DNA from 2 places in the Nosocomiicoccus ampullae genome. Region 2 is predicted to be linked to the other one. Evidence: predicted binding sites of a transcription regulator. Region 2 holds the regulator's gene; the other holds the start of a gene.
What was found. Region 2 encodes LexA, which represses DNA repair genes until DNA is damaged. Its sites were predicted from a motif close to CGAACATATGTTCG; they were not measured.

Region 1 (10,042 bases), 250 kb from region 2:
TATGATAACGAATCAAATCACGTCCAATACAAAAAGAGAAGCACTAGTTGTGCTTCTCTTTTTATCTTACTTTATCGATTAAGGTTTTCGCTTTATAAATGACTGGTCGATTTACAATTGAAAATGTTCCAGGTAGTTCTTCGATTGATGCGTTATATCCTTGTTTAAATCTAAATACACCGTAATCACTTGCGTCTTCATGGAAGTTACCTGTGATTCCAAACATATTAAAACGCTCAAGACCAAGTTCTTTTGCTTTTTTAATCATTTCCCATGTCACGAAGTTTGTTCCTAAATACTGAGAGTGTTCTGGATAACTACCACTGTATAAATAGACCATTTCATTATTGTTGTAGTAATACATACCGACAGATAAGTCGATTAAACCGCCATATTCGTCTCGATGTTTCTCAGCTTCTCTAAGTCTTTTCTCTCTACTTTTCACGAGATTTTTTTGTTCATTTAATCGTTTCTTTTCACCGCGCGTAATCGTTTCTTTTTGTTCTAATTCTTTTAGCGCTTCGGTTAATTCTTTTAACTCTTTCGTTAACTCATCGATATATTGATCAAGATCAATTTGTGATAACACGATATACGACTTATCTTGTAAACTTTTCAACTGTGCTTTAATTCTCGACTCTGGAATTTCGTCAAATCCTAGTCGCGCCTCTGTATCTTTATAGATTTCTATGAAGCGGTCGTATTCTGATTCATCAAGATATTTAAGCTTTAACGGCAGCATTTCACTTTGGCGTGTATTGTAACGAGTTGTGCGGTCCATATTTTTTAAAATTTCATCTAGACTACCACTAATATCTACAACGGATAGAAATCTAATACTTTCTCCAAAAATCATTTGTCTCGTAAATCCGTGGTGTTTAAATCCATTTCTAGAGAATATCCTTATAATTTCTTTGTTATTTTTTGGATCATTTTCTATTACATTCCCATCTCTATTTCTCATTTGATAGATTGTATACGGAGAAAATGTAAGAGTAACTGCACCTTTAGATTTTGCGAAATCATCAATTCCTTTTATAAAGCGTTCTAACTTTTCATTTGTAAAGTCTTCAATCACAGGACCAGAATGCGTAGACATCGCGTTAAATGATCTTAAAAAAGGATACTCACTAATTAATGATACGCCGATAAGATTTGCTTCTTCTTTTAAGCCGAGTAAATATGTTTTTGTATGCTCTTTAACATAATCATAATATAATTCGTCGTGCATAAAATGATACATATCATTATAGTTTTTCATAAACGTATAAAATTCTTGTTCAGAAATTTCTTCAACTTTCATTAGACTCGCACCCTTTACTATCTTTTACCGAGTTTTTGCTCTAATTTCACTTTTACTTTAAACGCATTATGAACAACAGGATTAATCACTTTCACAAAGTCACCAACAAGCTCTTCGATTTCAGCATCAAATCCACGTTTGAAGCGGTATACACCGTAGTCCTCTCCGTCTTCACTAAAGTCACCGGATACACCGTAGAAGTTATAGCGAGCAATATCGTGGTCCATTGCATGTTTCATCATCTCAAGATGCATCATATATGGTCCTACAAACATATTAAACTCTTCACTTGACGCTCCTGCGTTATAGACGAGTTCGTAAGGTGTTACAAAGTATACTCCACTACCGAGATTTAATACGTTACCGTGTACTTCTTTAAATTCTTTCGATTTTTCAAGATCGTTTACGTGACCTTCAATATTTCTTTCTAACTCTTTAATTTTATTTAATGTTTTTTTGTTTTGGTTTTCTTTTTGTTCTTGCTTTTCTTTTTGTTTTTCTAATTTCTCAATTTCTTTTTCAGTTTGGTCGATAAATTGATCTAATTCAATATAAGCAAGTGGGACAAGTACTTTATCGCCATATGCTTTTTTAAACTGCTTAAAGTACTTTTCAGGGTCTTCATTCACGAAGAAATCTTGACGCTCTGCAGTGTGTAAGTACATATCGACAAAGATATCCATTTCATCTACTTCTAAGAAACGAACTTTAACTCCAAATCGTTTTGCTTTTCGAATATTTCTTCTACGTAAGTTATCAAAAGATTTTACTAATTCATCTTCATTTTTAAATTTGCTCACGTCTAAGACACTCATCCAGCGTGCTTGTGACGTATTTGAGTAACCTCTTGTAAATCCTTGATGAACGTAACCCATATTTTCTAATAACTGAATAACCTCATCACGATTTTCGTAATCATTATACGGCTCGACGTCCTTATCGTATTTTTTATAAATCCAGTTCGGGTCAACCTTTACGTAAGACGCATTATTTTCTTTTAAATATTCAGTTAAACCAGCAAAATATGCACGTACTAAACTTAAGTTATCATAGTCAAGTACAGGTCCACGGTTAGAATAATAGAAATATTTGCCTAAAATTGTCGGCTCTTTTGTAAATAAACCTGCTGCTAAGACGTTTCCATCGTTATCTTTTAACCCGAGTAATTCTACTTCAAAACGCCCGTCATTTAAGCGGTTATCTTTATTTTCAATCATCTGGAAGAAGGCACTTTCGTGTCCTCCGTATTCTATAAAATCTGCATATTCTTTATTAGTTAATTGTACGAACTTCATTATATTATCTTCCTACCTTTTTAATAAGTGATATAACTTATCTAATGTTCCGTTAATTGGTTTTACAAAGTCACCAATATATTCGTTAACTGTTGCGTTAAATCCTTTTTTAAATTGGATGACACCGTAATCTTCAGCATCTTCAGTAAATTTACCACTAATACCATAGAAGTTATAAATGTCTACATCATGCTCTAAAGCGTATTTAATCATTTCCCACTGAATTGCGTAACTTCCAGCAAAGTGTCTAAATTCATTTGCAGTGCCTCCTGCTAAATATGCAACTTCGTGTGGTGTATTAATATAATAGCTCGCTGCAACTGGGAGTTCTTTACCGTGGGTTTCACGTAGTTTAACCCCTTCATTAAATTTCTTCTCGATATTAGCGAGTTGTTCGTTAAAGTTTTTCACTTTATTTTGTGCTTTTTTATTATCTGGATGACGATCTGCTTGCTTCTTTGCTTTATTTAAATCTTTTTGCATTTTAGCGACTTCTTTTTCTAAAGTATCAACGTATTCATCTAAATCGACATAAGCAAGTGGAATCATCACATTATCTTTAAAATATTTCTTTCTAGATTTATAAAATGCAGGTCCACGATCGAAGAATTCTTTCATTTCACTCGTGTCTTCCATAAAATCTGTAAATATATCGATATCTTCTAAACCGAGGTATTTCACTTTAATACCATCTTTTTCAGCTCTACGAATGTTACGTTTACGTAGTTGGTCGAAATTTTTAAAGATTTCTTCTTCAGTTTTATCTTTTAAATCTAACGTTGAGTGCCATCTAATTTGAGTGTCTTTACTAAATCCGACAGTGAATCCGTCGTGTGTGTAGCCAAGTTCTTTAAACCAATCAAATAATTGCACATTTTCTTTTTCTTCTAAAATATTACCATCGTGATCACGCACGTTTAAAATGACGTATGGATCCACACGAAGATAAACAACCTTTTTATCTTTTAAAAATTCTTCTAACCCTCTAAAAAATGCTTTAACTATTCTATGATCAGAATAATCAAGTACAGGTCCTCTATTCGTATACGCAAAGTTAAAGAATTTCATAACGCGGCCAAGCGTAACTAAACAGGCTGCTTTTACTTCACCGTTATGTTTTAAACCAACGAAGTAACTCTTTGTACCTTCTTCTACTTTTAAGCGGTAATTATCTAACGTTTGAGTAAAATGACTAAAATGTTCAGTCGTATATTGCTCAAATTCTCTTTCAGTAAGTTCTACAAACTCCATTAATTTCAATCCTTTTTCGAATGCTCTCTTTAAATTCCGTTTAAAGTATAGCATTTTTTCACTACTCTATTCTATTCAAAGCTAAATTTCTAAGTGAATATCCAATCTATTATTATAGCATAATTTATGTGAAGTTTTTAGCGCTTATGTCCTGCAATAAGTCCCTCTCTAAGTTTTAACGTCGATGCTTCTGTCATACTTAACGCGCGCATCACACTTAATGTTCCGTATTTAATTTTTAGTTCATCGATTGTCTTTAATAATTGTTCACGTTTTTCATCATTTTCTTTAAACAAATTGCCTTGAATATACTTGTTGCTGATTAAGTTCGTTAAACTTACACTAATCGTTCGGTACAATGCACTTTCATCTGCAATCTTTTTAAGACGAATCCAAATACCAAACATCACTTCGTTCTCGTCATGCGTTCCTTCGTCAATTGTAAACTGCTGACGATACGATTTACCGTATTTTGTAGTCACTTGAAATTGAATCGTGCGTGCAAAACGATTCATTAACCGGAGTCTATGAATAACTTCATCGACGTGTTCAAGTATGACGACATATAGTTCATGAAACTCATAATCTCTCATTAAAATTTGACTCTTAGCGATTGTCGGACTTTTTGCATTGTATTTTTCGCTTAACTTACTAAAATCTAGACCGTTAGCATGCATATGCCAGTCGATTCCAATCACACCGAAATCTTTTTTTAAATATTCTACCGGGTAAAGGGCTAAATCTTTCACTGTAAAAATACCACGCTGATTTAATTTCTTTTCTGAACGTTTATTAATACCAAAAAAATTTCTAAGCGGTGAAATCGGCCATAACTTTTCAGCGATATCATGATATCGCCACTCTGTAATCCCATTTGGCATCTTTTTCGCTTCAATATCTAGTGATACTTTACTTAACAAAACGTTATCACCAATACCAATCGCACATTCAATGAGTGTTTCTCTATAAATATGTGCTTTTAAAATTTCTGCAAGTTCATACGGTGTTTCAGCAAAGAGATGATAACTATCTGTCACATCCATAAAAAATTCATCGATAGAATATTGATGAAAATCTTCAGGCGCAACATATTGTAACGCAATTTCAGTTATTTTTTTTGAATACGTTAAATATGTTTTCATCGATGGGTTAATCACTTTAATGTGGTCCGCTTTTGGAACTTCGAAATGTCTAGACCCTGTTTTAATACCAATTTCTTTCATTTTTGGTGTCGCTGCTAAAACGACAGATCCCTTTTCTTCAACATCACCAACGACCGCAAGGTACGTTGTTTTTGGATCCCATCCGTTCATCAAGCAAGATACACTCGCGAAAAAACTTTTTTGATCGATACAAAATATCTCTCTTTTTGGACATAAATAATAGTTATACATAAGCGTTCTCTCCTTAAAGCGAACATATGTTCTATATAAGGATAACACATTTTAACTCAGATGAAATACCTTATCTTTTGTATATCGCTAGTTAATATAGTATTCTTAAAGCAAATTTATATATGAGAGGTATGAACTATGAAAAAGTGGTTACTTATTTTAACATCTCTTTTACTTACATTTAGTTTATCTTCTAAAGCATTTGCTGCTTCAGAATGGAAAGAGAGTGTAACGATATATGGTGCGGGATTAGAAAATTCTCCGGATAAAGAAAAAATTACTCAGTTACTTGGTACAAAAGATTCAGATATTGTCGATTATGTTTACGGTAATGATACTGAAAAGTATATTAACTATAGATACGACGATAATATTTTATTCTCAAGTATTCGTATTATGGAGAAAAACTCTGGTGGGTTAAAAATTGACATCGACGAAACTTACGGTAAAATCACACAAATTAGCCCTGAGACTTACCAAAACGCGCTAATCACAGCTGGCGTCACTGATGCAGACGTAACAATTGCTGCACCACACGACGTTACTGGAGAATCAGCGTTAACAGGAATCTATAAAGCATACGAAGTTCAAGGCGAAAGTTTAAATACTGAATATACGAAAAACGCTCAAGATGAACTAAACACAATCTCAGATATCACGTCTGAAAACGAAGGTAAAGATGGCTACAGTGAATCTCAGTTAAATAAAGCCATTACTGAAATTAAAATTACGATCATTAACCAAATCAACGATGGTAAAGACTTAACTGAAGATGATGTTCGTCAAATTGTCGATGAAAAACTTAAAGACAACGGTTTACAAGACGTCATCACAGATAATCAGAAAAACCAGATTATTAATATTATCATTCAAATTAAAAACTCCGGATTCTTTAATGAAGACTCTGCAAGTAAAATTTTAGATAGCTCAAAAGACTTACTTAACCAAATTAAAGATAGTGACGCGTTTAAAGATGCTAAAGAGCAAGCGAAAAACTTAGGAAATGATATTAAAGATTTCTCTCAAAGTGAAGAAGGACAAGGACTTATCGAGTCAATTAAATCTTTCTTTAGATCACTTATTGATTCAATTAAAAATTTATTTAACTAAACAAAATGCCGATGGATATCCCATCGGCATTTATTTTACATGTTTTTCATCTTTTTAATCGATTTTAACATATTAGAATCATTCATTAACACGTTGCGTTTGTATACAGTTGTTGTCAAGAACAGTAACAATACAACTGAAATAGCGAGAATTACGATGCCGATATATATTACACTCATCGATGTATCTAAGTTAAGTAATCGCACCGGCATTGTAAACGGTGTAAAGAACGGGAAGTAACTACTTATTTTAAGAAGTGTTCCGTCACTATTCATAATGTTAAATAGACCGATATAAAATCCACCAATTGAAATAAATGTGAGTGGCATGAGTCCTTGTTGTAAATCTTCCATACGTGATATAAATGATCCGAGTAATGCTGCAAATATTAAGTATAGTAATAATCCGAGTATTAAAAATACGACAGAGTAAACAATAATTGGTACAGTTTGCTCATTTGAAACTAGTTCAAAGTCTGATAATGTTGCTTCTAGAGAAGACATTTTAAATGCAATAAGTCCTGAACCAATCACAATCAGTATCTGTGTGAAAGATACGAGTATAATCGCGCTTACTTTCGCTAAAACATGACGCGTCGGTGATATGCTTGAAACAATCATTTCAATCACTCGTGATGATTTCTCATGAGCAATTTCCGTTGCGATTTGACTCGCATATCCAATGATGATAAAGAACATAAGCATAATAACAGCGTAAATAACGACTATATTTAATAAGTTCTCACTTTCAAAAAATCCAGCTTCGTCTGTTTCATCGTCAGGATCACTACTTTTTACTGTTAAATCTGCACTTGAATCAAGTAAAGCTAAATCTTCTTTAGAAATATCAATCGCATTTGACACGTATAGTTTATTTAACTCATCGAGTGCGACTTCTATCGCTTGACGGTTATCGTTAGATAATTCCTCGTCAGTAGTTAACGTCGCTTTAATCGGTAGATCTTCAGAGTTAATTGTTAGTACGTTATTAGATTCTGACTCTATAATAATCGTATCATCGAACGATTTAATGACATCTGTAACAACTTCTCTATCTTCTTCTGTCGCTTCTATTGTTAGGGCTGTTTTTTCATCTTCACTATCAAATAGATTTAAAATTTTGTCGAAGTTCATACCTGCAAATACGAATGCAATAAGTAACAATGTCGTGATTATAAACGATTTTGATTTAACCTTTTGTTTATACGTCGACAGTAACGTCACTAAAAATTTATTCACCGCGCTCACCCACTTTACTTATAAATATTTCGTTTAATGTCGGATCTTTTACGCTAAACTCACTAAAGTAACCAAGTGGTGTAATACGCTCATAAATCGGTTGCGCGATTGTTTCATCTTCAATCTTTAACGTCACTAAATCATTTGACTCATTGTAAGATAAAACACCTGGATAATCCTTTAAAAATGATACGTCATGCGTACCACGAATTAATATCGTTTTTTGCTTATAGTCATCTTTAATTGACTGAATCGAACCTTCCGCAACTTGTGTGCCATGTTTTAAAATACAAATTGATTCACATAATTCTTCGACATGTTCCATACGGTGGGTACTAAAAATAATCGTTGCACCATTTTTATTTAACTCTTTGACAGCTTCTTTTAACAACTCTACATTAACCGGGTCTAATCCAGAAAACGGCTCATCGAGTATAAGTAGATTCGGATTATGAATAATACTCGCAATAAGCTGAATCTTTTGCTGGTTCCCTTTAGATAATGCACCAATCTTCTTATTCATGTTTTCAGATACGTTAAAACGTTCCAACCAATATTCTAGTTGTTTTTTAGCATCTTGTTTTGACATGTTTTTAAGTTGCGCAAGGTAAAGCACTTGTTCCTCGACTGTCAGTTTCGGATGTAGCCCGCGTTCTTCTGGTAAGTAGCCGATATAATCCGTAAAATTATAATCGATTTTTTTATCGTTAAACGTCACAGAGCCACTTGTCGGATTTAATATATTTAAAATCATACGAAACGTCGTCGTTTTCCCTGCACCGTTTCCACCGAGTAAACCGTACATTTCACCATCTTGAACATTAAAATTTAAATCATCTACAGCAGTAAAATCACCGAACTTTTTCGTCAAATGATTAATTCTTAGTCCCATAAGCACCATCCTAGTTATATTTGTATAGTATTTAGTATAACGTGAAACACCTTCAATATAAAAGTTCTCTAAGCATATTATTTATCATTTAATTTTTCGTTAATTTCTTTACTATCACGAATTGCCATAATAATAAATATACTTTGGACGATTAAAATAATGACAACGATTGAAGCGGCATAGAAAGATATATCAGTTAGAGTTGCTGAAATCCAGCCGTTCATGATCGCAACAGTAGTGAAAGCAACTGCACCAACAACGAGTTGTATGAGTCCAGCAAGAGGTGGTGGCATTTTAGTTAAATGTGCACAAGAGGCAAGTCCAATAAGTAAAGAGGCGATCCACACTGACACAATTTCTTTCGAAGGGTCTAAAATCATAAGTGAAACTAAATAGATAAAGCTCCCGATTAGTACAGATTGAACCATAAACTTTAATGCATTTCCTAACATTTAAATCCCCAACCTTTCTTTTAAAATTGATACAAATCGTCTTGAAATATTGACCTTTTGTCCGTTCGAAATGACTGCAATTAAATTCCCAGAAAAAGATGGTTCGACTTTTTTAATCATCTGTATGTTCAACAACTCAAACTTCGATACTTGCATAAATGTATTCGAGTTCAATTCATCTAAAAACATCGTGAGACTTTTATACGTTTGTACTGTTTCTTTACTCGTATAAATCGTCAGGATTTTGTTATGGATTTCCGCACAAACGATATCCATCTTTTTAATGACGGTAAATTCATCATCAGATTTCACGGTGATGTTTTCCTTATCTTTTGTAAAATGATCGACATATGACAAGACCCGTGCGCCAGTAGTAGCATTTTGCGCGTGTACTTGTACTTCATCTTCTTCTAAACTACTATCAATAATAAGATTAACCTTCAATTTCAGCCCCTCCCTCACTTGCTAAATTCAGTATACAATTTAATTAAAAATTATAGTTAAAAAGTTCGTAAGTGGTAAAAATATCGGTATAACCGGTAAAAAAGCACTTCTCTTATAGTGAGAAGTGCTTATATTTAACATAATCATTGCTTTTAGTATGATATTTGTTAAATAAACAGTTTTATTTAACACTTTTTAGTTATTTGCCTTCAATTTTGTTAGATAAAAAGATATATTTAACAAAAATCAGTCCTACATTCTAAAATATGTTAATTATCCTGATATATCTATCATATTCCGAGAATTTTTGTTAAATAAGTTTAGATTAACCTAGCAACCTTACTTAAATTTCTCTTTATGATGTTCAATGATATCCGTATGACTATTCAACATGTCTTCACCTTTTTTGGTTAACACATTTTCTTCATCAACAAAACCTAAAGTCTTTAACCACTTTAATTCTTCTTTAAAATTTAAACCATACTCCTGTGAGAAGAACTTCGGTGCGCGTTTACGATTCACATTCTTAACCCACCAAAGCATAACGACGTGCCCGAACACTAACTCGTCATCATTAATAAACGTCATATACGATTTATGCGGCAATAACGTGTTAGACAATTTAATTTGCTTTAACAGATTATGCGCATCACCTTCAGATGA
Region 2 (10,042 bases):
CGTACCTTTAGGTCGTAAATTTAATTTTAATAATGCTTCTGATATTTTTAAAAATCAACGTACTCCATTTTCTCAAAGTTATTTTGGTCACCAATTTGGGAGTCCAGTTATTTTAGGTGATGGAAGACAAATTATTTTAGGCGAAGCGCTATTGGACAATTCTTACGTTGATATTGCAGTGAAAGGAAGCGGACCGACAAAGTATTCACGTGGCGGTGATGGTTTATTACCACTAAACGCAGCAATTAAAGAATATATTTATTCTGAGTTTTTATATAACATTAATATTCCAACAACGAGAAGTCTCGCACTATTAGAAACGACAGAAATTGCTGAACGAGAAGCTGATAAAATAGCAGCACTGCTTATCAGAGTTGCGAATTCCCATCTACGTGTTGGAACAATTCAGTTTGGAAAAATCGCTGGAGAACCGTATTTAAAAGAGATCATTGATTACTCTATAAATAGACATTATTCATACCTCAGTGAATTAGAAAATAATGTAAAATACAAAAAGTTTTTTGAAATGGTCGTTAGAAAACAAGCAGAACTCGTGGCAATGTGGCAAAGTGCTGGATTCGTGCATGGAGTTATGAATACAGATAACGTAACAATTGACGGTTCGACAATTGATTTTGGGCCATGTGCATTTATAGAAACATATGACCAAAATGCAGTATTTAGTCAAATCGATCAGCAAGGAAGATATCGCTTTTCAAATCAAGCAAAGATTATGCATTGGAATTTAAGTAAACTTGGTGAGGCTATGATTACTTTATTTAGCGATGATGAAAAAGAAGCGGTGGAAATAGCACAATCTGTTCTCGATGAATTTCCATTAATTTATAACCGAAAATGGTTTATGTTAATGGGAGAAAAAATTGGAGTTGAACAGATTGATTATAATAGTGAGACAGACCAGAAAATGATTATTGAATTTTTAAAGGAAATCGAAACTAGACAATTAGATTATACGAATACGTTTAGACAACTAGCTCTTGGTAGATTAGATTTCACACCAAATTACGGTGATCATTCTGTCAATTTTGATTTAATGAAAAAGAAAAATCCGTCATTTGTACCAAGACATCATACAGTTTTAAACGCGATAGAAGAAGCATTAAACGGGGACTACAATAAAGTCCATGAAATGCTTAAAGCATGTACTAAACCATTTAATGATAATGTACCGGAGTACTTAAAAGAGTCAAAAGGAAATAACTTTTATACGACGTGTGGTACGTAAAACTTAATTAGGTAATAAAAATACTCCTAAACTAGACTTCTAGTTTAGGAGTATTTTTTATTCTTCATCTTCTGTATTGTCATAATAAGGTGAACGCTGTACTTTCTTTCTTATCCATAACACAAAGTATCCAATTGCAATAATAATTCCTAAATATCCATATAATGGATAGAATATGTTAATTAACGTAACAAATCCAATGCGTGTTAAAAAGAATGCAACGACCATTAGAATGATCATCAATGTAACGTATGATTTACTCTTAAAATCAGTAAATCTAACGAGTACAGCATACATTAAAGCGACTACTGTATTGTAAATTAAAATAATAATAATGATAGAGTATATCGAACCAAACCACGGGTGTACAGCATCCGCGACGACTAATGCTGGCACATCTTTAGTTACAGCAGCGTCCATGTTTAATAATAAACTTCCATTCAAGAGGAGTAGTAAAATAAGTACAAACAAACCACCGAGTAATGATCCATCTTTAACGACATCATATAGTCTCGTATCTGATCCCATAATCGTAATAAAACTATATCCGACACCGAACATTAGTCCCGCATAGACTACCGCATCAATCCACCAAATATTCCAAGGAGGGACAGTAGAATCCGCGTATGTAGCACCCTCAGAAATTGACATATCTGCAGTCGAAAAGGCATATATAGACATAACAGTTACCATAATTAAAAGAATTGGTGTTGCGATACCGAGTAAGTTAATAATTTTATCAAAATCTAACATTAACGTAATTGAAACGAGTACAATCAGTACGATTGTACCCATCCAAGTCGGTAGACCAAAACTTTCATTTAAGTTACTACCACCACCAGCGAGCATTATGAAGCTCGTGACGAACATAAAAAAGACGAGAGAATAGTCGAGAATACGACCGACTACATTACCAAATAACTTATTTAGAGTTAACTCATGTGACTCAACGTCGTATATGTACCCGACTTTAGCAATTTGTCTAAAAATAAACGTCATAATTAAAACAGATAAAATAATAGATATGAAGCTCGCCATTCCATTATTCGTAAAAAATTGCATAATTTCTTGGCCAGTTGCAAATCCGGCACCGATAACGATACCACAATATGCAAAGGCAAATTTAAATAGTTCCTTAATATTCAAAAAAACAACTCCTACCTATATATAAATTTATTATACAATAAGATATAGTTGTGTAAAGTTTACAATTACTTTTTATATAACTTTTAACCATCTTTGCGTTTAATAAATATAATAAAAAATCTATTTAACCAGATAGATAAGATTAATGTGTAAAAATATATAGTATTTTATCCGCAGTTAAATCGTACGTTAACGCAAATTGATTTTACGTTAAAGAGTGTTTACTTTCATTGACAATTATAGCGGATACGTTAACGAATCACATACCATGTTGACACAAATCCGATTTGCATTAATAGATGAAAAAAACATTAATGCAAATTGATTTTACGTTAACGAATGAGTAAATAGTTTAATGAAAAATAAACTCTATGAAATTAAACAATAGTTCATTATAAAATAAAAAGCCTATCCAATTACTGGATAGGCTAAATACTTAATCTTCAATATTTGTACGATCGTAATATTTTGAACGCTGTACTTTCTTTCTAATCCATAATACAAAGAATCCTAGACCGACGATAATTCCTAGATATCCATATAATGGATAGAAAATATTAATTAATTCTACGAATCCAATTCTCGTAAATAGGAATGCAACGACCATTAATATTGCTAATAGTATTGCATAATTTTTACTTCTTGCTTTTGTAAATCTAACAAGTACAGCATACATTAACGCAACTACAGTGTTGTAAATCAGTACGATTATAACGATAGAGTAGATAGATCCAAACAATGGATGTACCGCATTAGCAACGACTAGTGCAGGGATGTCTTTAGTGACTGCAATATCCATATTTAACAGTAATCCACCATTTAATAGTAGCATTAAAATAAGTACAAATAATCCACCGAGTAATGATCCTCTTTTAACTACTTCATAAAGTCTAGTGTCAGAGCCCATAATCGTAATGAAACTAAATCCAACGCCGTACATTAGCCCGGCATATACAGTTGCGTCAATCCACCAGACGTTCCAAGGTGGAACAGATGAATCTGCATATTTAGCACCTTCAACAACTGAAAGATCTGCATTAATAAATGCAAAAATTGTCATGAAGATTACCATAATTAAAAGAATAGGTGTAGCGATACCAAGTAAGTTAATAATTCTATCAAACTTTAGCATTAATGTAATTGAGACTAATATAATCATAACGATTGATCCAACCCAAGTAGGCATACCGAAACTTTCATTTAAGTTACTTCCGCCCCCTGCAATCATTACAAAACACGTCACATACATAAAGAATACTAATGCGTAGTCTAAAAATGTTCCGAAGTATTTTCCAAATAATTTTATAAGAGGTAACTCATGGGAATCAACATCATATAAATAGCCAACTTTTGCAGATTGTCTAAATACAAAAGTTACCATTAAGACAGCAAGAACAATTCCTGCAAAACTCATAATCCCATCATTTGTAAAGAACTGCATAATCTCTTGACCTGTCGCAAAACCAGCACCGATAACGATACCGCAGTATGCGAAAGCAAACTTCAAGAGTTCTTTAATATTCAATTGATCATCTCCCTTTTGTGAATACATTTGATGATTATACAGTACGTAGGGTAGATGTAAAGTTTAATATTACACTATATAAGAGATAGGTGTATCATAATTTCTATAGTGTAATATTTGTCCGAAATTATAAAAATGATAGCGTATTTATGACAACAATAAAAAATGATAAACATATCAATGAATGTTTATCATTTTAATAAGTATTAAAGTTCACGATAAAGACCAATCACTTTTCCTAAGACAGTCACTGAGTCTAGAATAATCGGTGCCATTGTACTATTTTCAGGTTGAAGTCTATAATAACCTTTTTCCTTGTAAAAACGTTTCACTGTTGCTTCGTTGTCATCGTTCATTGCGACGATGATTTCACCGTTATGCGCGATATTTTGCTTTCTAACGATTACTTTATCTCCGTCGTGAATTCCCGCTTCAATCATACTATCACCAACAACTGATAATAGGAATACCTCACTATTATGACCAGCAGTTAAATGCTCTGGTAATGGAAAATACTCTTCAACGTTTTCAACGGCTGTGATTGGTAAGCCTGCCGTTACTTTACCGAGAACTGGTGCGTGAATGACCTCAACTTTTTGTTCAAGTTCTTGACTGACAACTTCAATTGCTCTTGGTTTTGTACGATCTCTTTTAATATAACCTTTTTCTTCTAGTTTACTTAAGTGACCGTGAACTGTTGAACTTGACTGAAGACCAATCGCATTTCCAATTTCACGAACACTTGGCGGATAACCTTTTTCATTGACACATTCTTTTATATATTTCAGTACTTCTTTTTGACGCGTAGTTAGTTGTTCCATAATAAATCCTCCGAATTATGAATTAGCTTAATTTTAACATATTTAATATAATGCTACAAACATTTGTTCGTAAATCATTGACAACGAACACGTGTTCTATTATCATATAAATACAAACAAATGTTCTAGGAGATGTGTTATATATGGTCAAACAAGAACAAGTCACTATTACTATTATTACTATAGTCCTTATCGCTCTAAGCTTATATTTCTTAGTCGATTTTTATATAAATGCACCACTATACGATATCGATCAGCCAATTGGAATTTCTCAAGCAGCAACTACTTTTCACGAATTTTCACCGAACATAGATACGAACAGTAACGTTGAAATAGTTTCTAAGTAATACTGATATATAGTAAACAGATAATATATGATATTTACGCATCGGCAATATAGCCGAATGCGTTTTTTTATGGTAAATTTAAAGTGAAAGGATTGATCATCATGTTAGATGATAAAAAACTAACTAGACTGAATGAATTGGCGAAGTTAAAACGTGAAGAAAAGATTACAAAAGATGAGTTAGATGAGTTAAACTCACTTCGCGGTGAGTATTTAAAAAACTTTAGAAAAAGTTTTAAATCACAACTCGAAAATTCTAAAGTAATTGACCCTGAAGGTAATGACGTAACGCCACAAAAAGTTAAAGATATTCAAAATAGTAAGAAAAACAAGAAATAGATTAAGGAGACTTTATTTTTTATGACTTTTGATCAGACTGACCAACTTGTTGTTAATTCAATTCGTGCTTTATCAATTGATGCGATTGAAAAAGCAAATTCAGGACACCCTGGGCTTCCAATGGGTGCGGCACCAATGGCTTATACACTTTGGAAAGAACATTTAAACTTTAACCCAAACTCAGTGAAATGGTTCAATAGAGACCGCTTCATTTTAAGTGCGGGACACGGAAGTATGCTGTTATATAGTTTACTTCACTTTGCAGACGTAATTTCAATGGATGACATTAAAGAGTTCCGCCAATATGAGTCAAGAACACCTGGACACCCAGAATTTAAACATACTGATGGTGTAGAGATTACAACAGGCCCACTTGGACAAGGGTTTGCAATGAGTGTTGGTATGGCGATGGCAGAAAGACATTTAGCTAGTCTATTTAATACAGACGGGCATGAACTCGTTGACCACTACACTTATGTTTTAGCAAGTGACGGTGACTTAATGGAAGGAATTTCTCATGAAGCAGCATCACTCGCAGGACACTTAGCGCTAGATAAGTTAATCGTGTTATATGATTCAAACGATATTTCTCTTGACGGAGATTTAGATATGAGTTTCTCTGAAGATATTGAAGGGCGTTTTAAATCATATCACTGGGATTACCACCGTGTTGATGATGGTAACGACGTGGATGCAATTAATGAAGCAATTAAAAAAGCAAAAGAATCAGATCAACCATCATTAATTGAAATTAAAACAATCATCGGATATGGTTCACCGAACAAACAAGGTAAAAGTGATTCTCACGGTGCACCAATCGGTGAAGATGAAAGAAAAAGTGCATTTGAACATTATGAATTAGATCATTCAAAACAGTTCCATGTTGATGAGTCAGTATATGAAAGATTTGACGAAACGTTAACAGCGCGTGGAGAAAAGTTAGAGCGTGAATGGAACGAATTACTTGAAGACTATAAAGAAAAGTATCCTGAAAAATATGAGAAATTTATAAACGCAGTAGAAGGTAAATTACCAGTCGATTACGACATGAATTTACCAGAATTTGAAGTTGGATCTAAAAAAGCGACACGTGGCAGTTCGAGTGACGTGATTCAACAGCTATCTGAAAATATACCAACATTATTTGGTGGAGCAGCAGACTTAGCATCTTCAAACAAAACGATGGTCAATAAAGAAGAGGCGTTCTCAAAAGATAATTATAGTGGTAGAAACATCTGGTTTGGTGTCAGAGAATTCGCAATGGCAGCTGCAGCAAACGGTATGGCAGCACACGGCGCGATCTTACCATACGTTGGTACTTTCTTTGTGTTTAGTGACTACTTAAAACCAGCTGTACGCTTAAGTGCATTAATGCAGTTACCAGTAACGTACGTATTTACACACGACTCTATCGCAGTCGGTGAAGACGGTCCAACACACGAACCAATCGAACAACTCGCTGGACTTCGTGCGATTCCAAACTTAAATGTGATTCGTCCAGCAGATGGCAACGAAACACGTGAAGCTTGGAAGCGTGCAGTAGAGTCTACAGACACTCCAACAGCACTTGTTTTAACGCGTCAAGATGTTGAAGCATTAGATATCAAAAAAGAGATGCTTGCTGAAGGTGTTAAGCGTGGTGGATACGTTGCGTATGATAACGGAGATGACGCGATTGTATTTGCGACAGGTAGTGAAGTTGCACTCGCAATTGAAGCGGCAAAAGTATTAAAAGAAAAAGACGTCAACGTGAAAGTAGTATCTATACCAGATACTGAAACTTTCTTTAGACAAGATAAAGCATATATCGACAGCGTGTTAAATAAACATATTGAAAATAGAACAGCTGTTGAAATGGCGGCAAGTATCGGATGGGCAAGATTTGTTGGTTTAGATGGTAAGTACTTAACGATCGACACATTCGGTGCAAGTGCGCCTGGTAACGAAGTTATGGAAAGATACGGTTACACAGTCGATAACTTAGTTGATATTATTTTAGAAGATTAATTTAAGGCATCCTGCATATTATATGCAGGATGTTTTAAATGCGTTGAACGATGAAAAAAATTCATGTACAATTAGAATGTTGAAAAAGTGAAAAGAGGTGAGTCATTTGGCAACTTGGATTTGGATTTTAATCGTAATTGTTGCTTTAGCAGGTGGAACAGCACTTGGTTTCTTCCTTGCAAGAAAGTATATGATGGATTATTTAGAGAAAAACCCACCAATTAACGAAGACGTATTAAGAATGATGATGATGCAAATGGGTCAAAAGCCATCACAAAAGAAAATTAATCAAATGATGACGATGATGAACAAAAACATGAAAGACGTTAAAAAATAAATCGTGACACTGACACTCGTCAGTGTTTTTTTATAGGTTTGAAAATTTGTCATAAATATTATAAATAAAAGAAGAAGTCTTTAATGCTGAGTGGTACACTTAGTATGAAGTGGAGGAAAAAGAATTGGGTAGTGAAGTTACATTTTTTCTCGCATTCGGTGCGGGTGTTTTAAGTTTTATTTCCCCGTGTGTGTTACCAGTATTCCCGGCGTTTGTATCTTACATCACGGGAATGAGTTTTGATGAAGTTCAAAATCGTAACTTTAACTTACGCGCGGTACTACATACACTATTCTTCTTAATTGGGTTTAGTTTAATATATATTGCAATTGGATTTGGTACAACATTTTTCGGTGGGGTATTAATCGAATACTCTAAGCTGATTCAACAAATTGGTGCGATATTAATTATTATATTCGGTTTAATTATTACAGGTATTTTAAACTTTGATTTTCTCAATAAAAATAGAAAGTTTGAATTTAAAAATAGACCGGGTGGATTTATTGGATCAGTTTTAATTGGTATGGCATTTGCAGCAGGTTGGACACCTTGTAACGGACCAATTATCGGTGCGATTTTTGCAATGAGTGCAACAGAACCAGAAAACGCACTTATGTTAATGATTGTTTACTGCTTAGGTTTTTCAGTGCCGTTTTTTGTATTGAGTTTCTTTGTATCACGTACGAGATGGATTGTAAAATACTCAGGGACACTCATGAAAGTCGGTGGAGTGATTATGATTTTAATGGGTATTTTATTATATTTTGACGGCCTTACAAAAATCATTATTTGGTTATCACCGTACTTTGGTGACTTTAGAGGGTTTTAAATGAATCAGTTATTAGACTTACTTAAAACATATGAGAATGAAATATTCATTATCGCATCAATCGGTGCGATTATTATGGGGATACTCGTTATCTTTTGGCGAAATCAAGAAACGAAGTCGCCACTATATTTAAAAAAGATTATTATCCCGCCAATTATGATGTCCACGGGGGCATTGATGTTTGTCTTTCCGTATTTTAGATTAGATGGCCAGTTGATATTAGAAGCAGTTATTGTCGGTGCAATATTTTCTTTAGCACTATTATTTACAACAAAATATGAAGTAAGAGATGACGAGTTATACGTTAAACCATCTAAACTATTTCCAGTTATTTTAGTTGGACTACTTATTATACGTACATTTATGAAGACTATATTATCTCAAGATATTTCACCAGGAGAAATCGGGGGAATGTTCTTCTTACTTGCTTTTACGATGATAGTTATATGGAGAACTTCCATGGTCATCCATTATTTAAAATTTAAAGATAAAGAAAAGGTTGAGTAACAGATGTTACTCAACCTTTTTTAATGCTTCAGTTTGTTCAAATATAGAGAATTTTTGTTTTTCATCGTCTGCAAGTTCAAATAAATGTTCATATGGTGAATAGTCTATATTTAACTCTTTTAATTTCTTCTTCATAAATCCATGATCTCGCTTTGGTGTCGCGATAATATAACCTTTTATAATTTGGTCTAAATGGATTGTACTTACTTTTTCATCGAGTGCAATTTTAGAAATTCTCCCTGCAATCTTTTGTTTCGCAACGCCTCTAAATATTTGTGGTACCGGAGAAACTAACTCATCTAATAATTTTCTCGCTTCGGCGTTCCAAAGTGGGAGTGCTTGTTCTATATAATATTCTTGCCAATCAAGTTCTGACCAACCGTCTTCTCGTGGCAATGCTTTTAAAAATTTTCTAAACATAAAAAATCCACCAATTGCAAGGAGTCCAATCATTATGAAGCCCCAAACCGCAATTAGCCACATGACAAAGTCATTGTACACGTTATTCACCTCTCAATTAAATTATAGAAAATTAAATTATAGTTGTCCATATTTCTATTCAGTTCGATATATAGGGTGTAAGGGAGGTGATTGAATGATTAAATCATTATCAGCAAAGTTTGTGTTTGAAGCACTCGATGAGTCAGGGAAAGAAGTTTTAAAATCACGTACTGTGGGTCGTTTATCAGTAAATACTGAAAACAAAAGCTTACTGACTTTTAGTCAAGCGTACGGAAATTTAAAAGGAGAACAATACGTCAACGTCTTAAAAGTTACAACAGAAGCAGTACGTTAATTAAAGGAGGATATTAAATGTCAAAAAAGCTAGTATTATCATTTGAAACTGAACGTGATGGTATTTTAAATTTCACTATCAATAATCCAAAAGAAGGTTTAACTGCAGATGAAGTGAATCAAGAAGCGGACGCGATTATCGAG

Region 1: a site for LexA is predicted at 5,263-5,276, ahead of KPF49_RS04535 (Y-family DNA polymerase). Genes of this name have one in related genera too.

Annotation. Positions count from the first base shown of each region.
Region 1 covers NZ_CP079110.1:875,898-885,939, forward strand. Annotated here, with positions in the region: gene KPF49_RS04520 (peptidoglycan bridge formation glycyltransferase FemA/FemB family protein) at 62-1,303, opposite strand; gene KPF49_RS04525 (peptidoglycan bridge formation glycyltransferase FemA/FemB family protein) at 1,321-2,598, opposite strand; gene KPF49_RS04530 (aminoacyltransferase) at 2,611-3,849, opposite strand; gene KPF49_RS04535 (Y-family DNA polymerase) at 3,987-5,243, opposite strand; gene KPF49_RS04540 (DUF1002 domain-containing protein) at 5,382-6,353, shown strand; gene KPF49_RS04545 (ABC transporter permease) at 6,389-7,591, opposite strand; gene KPF49_RS04550 (ABC transporter ATP-binding protein) at 7,584-8,483, opposite strand; gene KPF49_RS04555 (DUF3021 family protein) at 8,561-8,935, opposite strand; gene KPF49_RS04560 (LytTR family DNA-binding domain-containing protein) at 8,936-9,379, opposite strand; gene KPF49_RS04565 (hypothetical protein) at 9,719-10,042, opposite strand, start outside.
Region 2 covers NZ_CP079110.1:630,228-640,269, forward strand. Annotated here, with positions in the region: gene KPF49_RS03175 (protein adenylyltransferase SelO family protein) at 1-1,246, shown strand, start outside; gene KPF49_RS03180 (YkvI family membrane protein) at 1,304-2,392, opposite strand; gene KPF49_RS03185 (YkvI family membrane protein) at 2,829-3,917, opposite strand; gene lexA (transcriptional repressor LexA) at 4,124-4,738, opposite strand; gene KPF49_RS03195 (hypothetical protein) at 4,882-5,085, shown strand; gene KPF49_RS03200 (DUF896 domain-containing protein) at 5,184-5,423, shown strand; gene tkt (transketolase) at 5,445-7,430, shown strand; gene KPF49_RS03210 (YneF family protein) at 7,537-7,767, shown strand; gene KPF49_RS03215 (cytochrome c biogenesis CcdA family protein) at 7,892-8,596, shown strand; gene KPF49_RS03220 (CcdC family protein) at 8,597-9,103, shown strand; gene KPF49_RS03225 (DUF2621 family protein) at 9,110-9,604, opposite strand; gene KPF49_RS03230 (DUF1659 domain-containing protein) at 9,699-9,899, shown strand; gene KPF49_RS03235 (DUF2922 domain-containing protein) at 9,917-10,042, shown strand, end outside.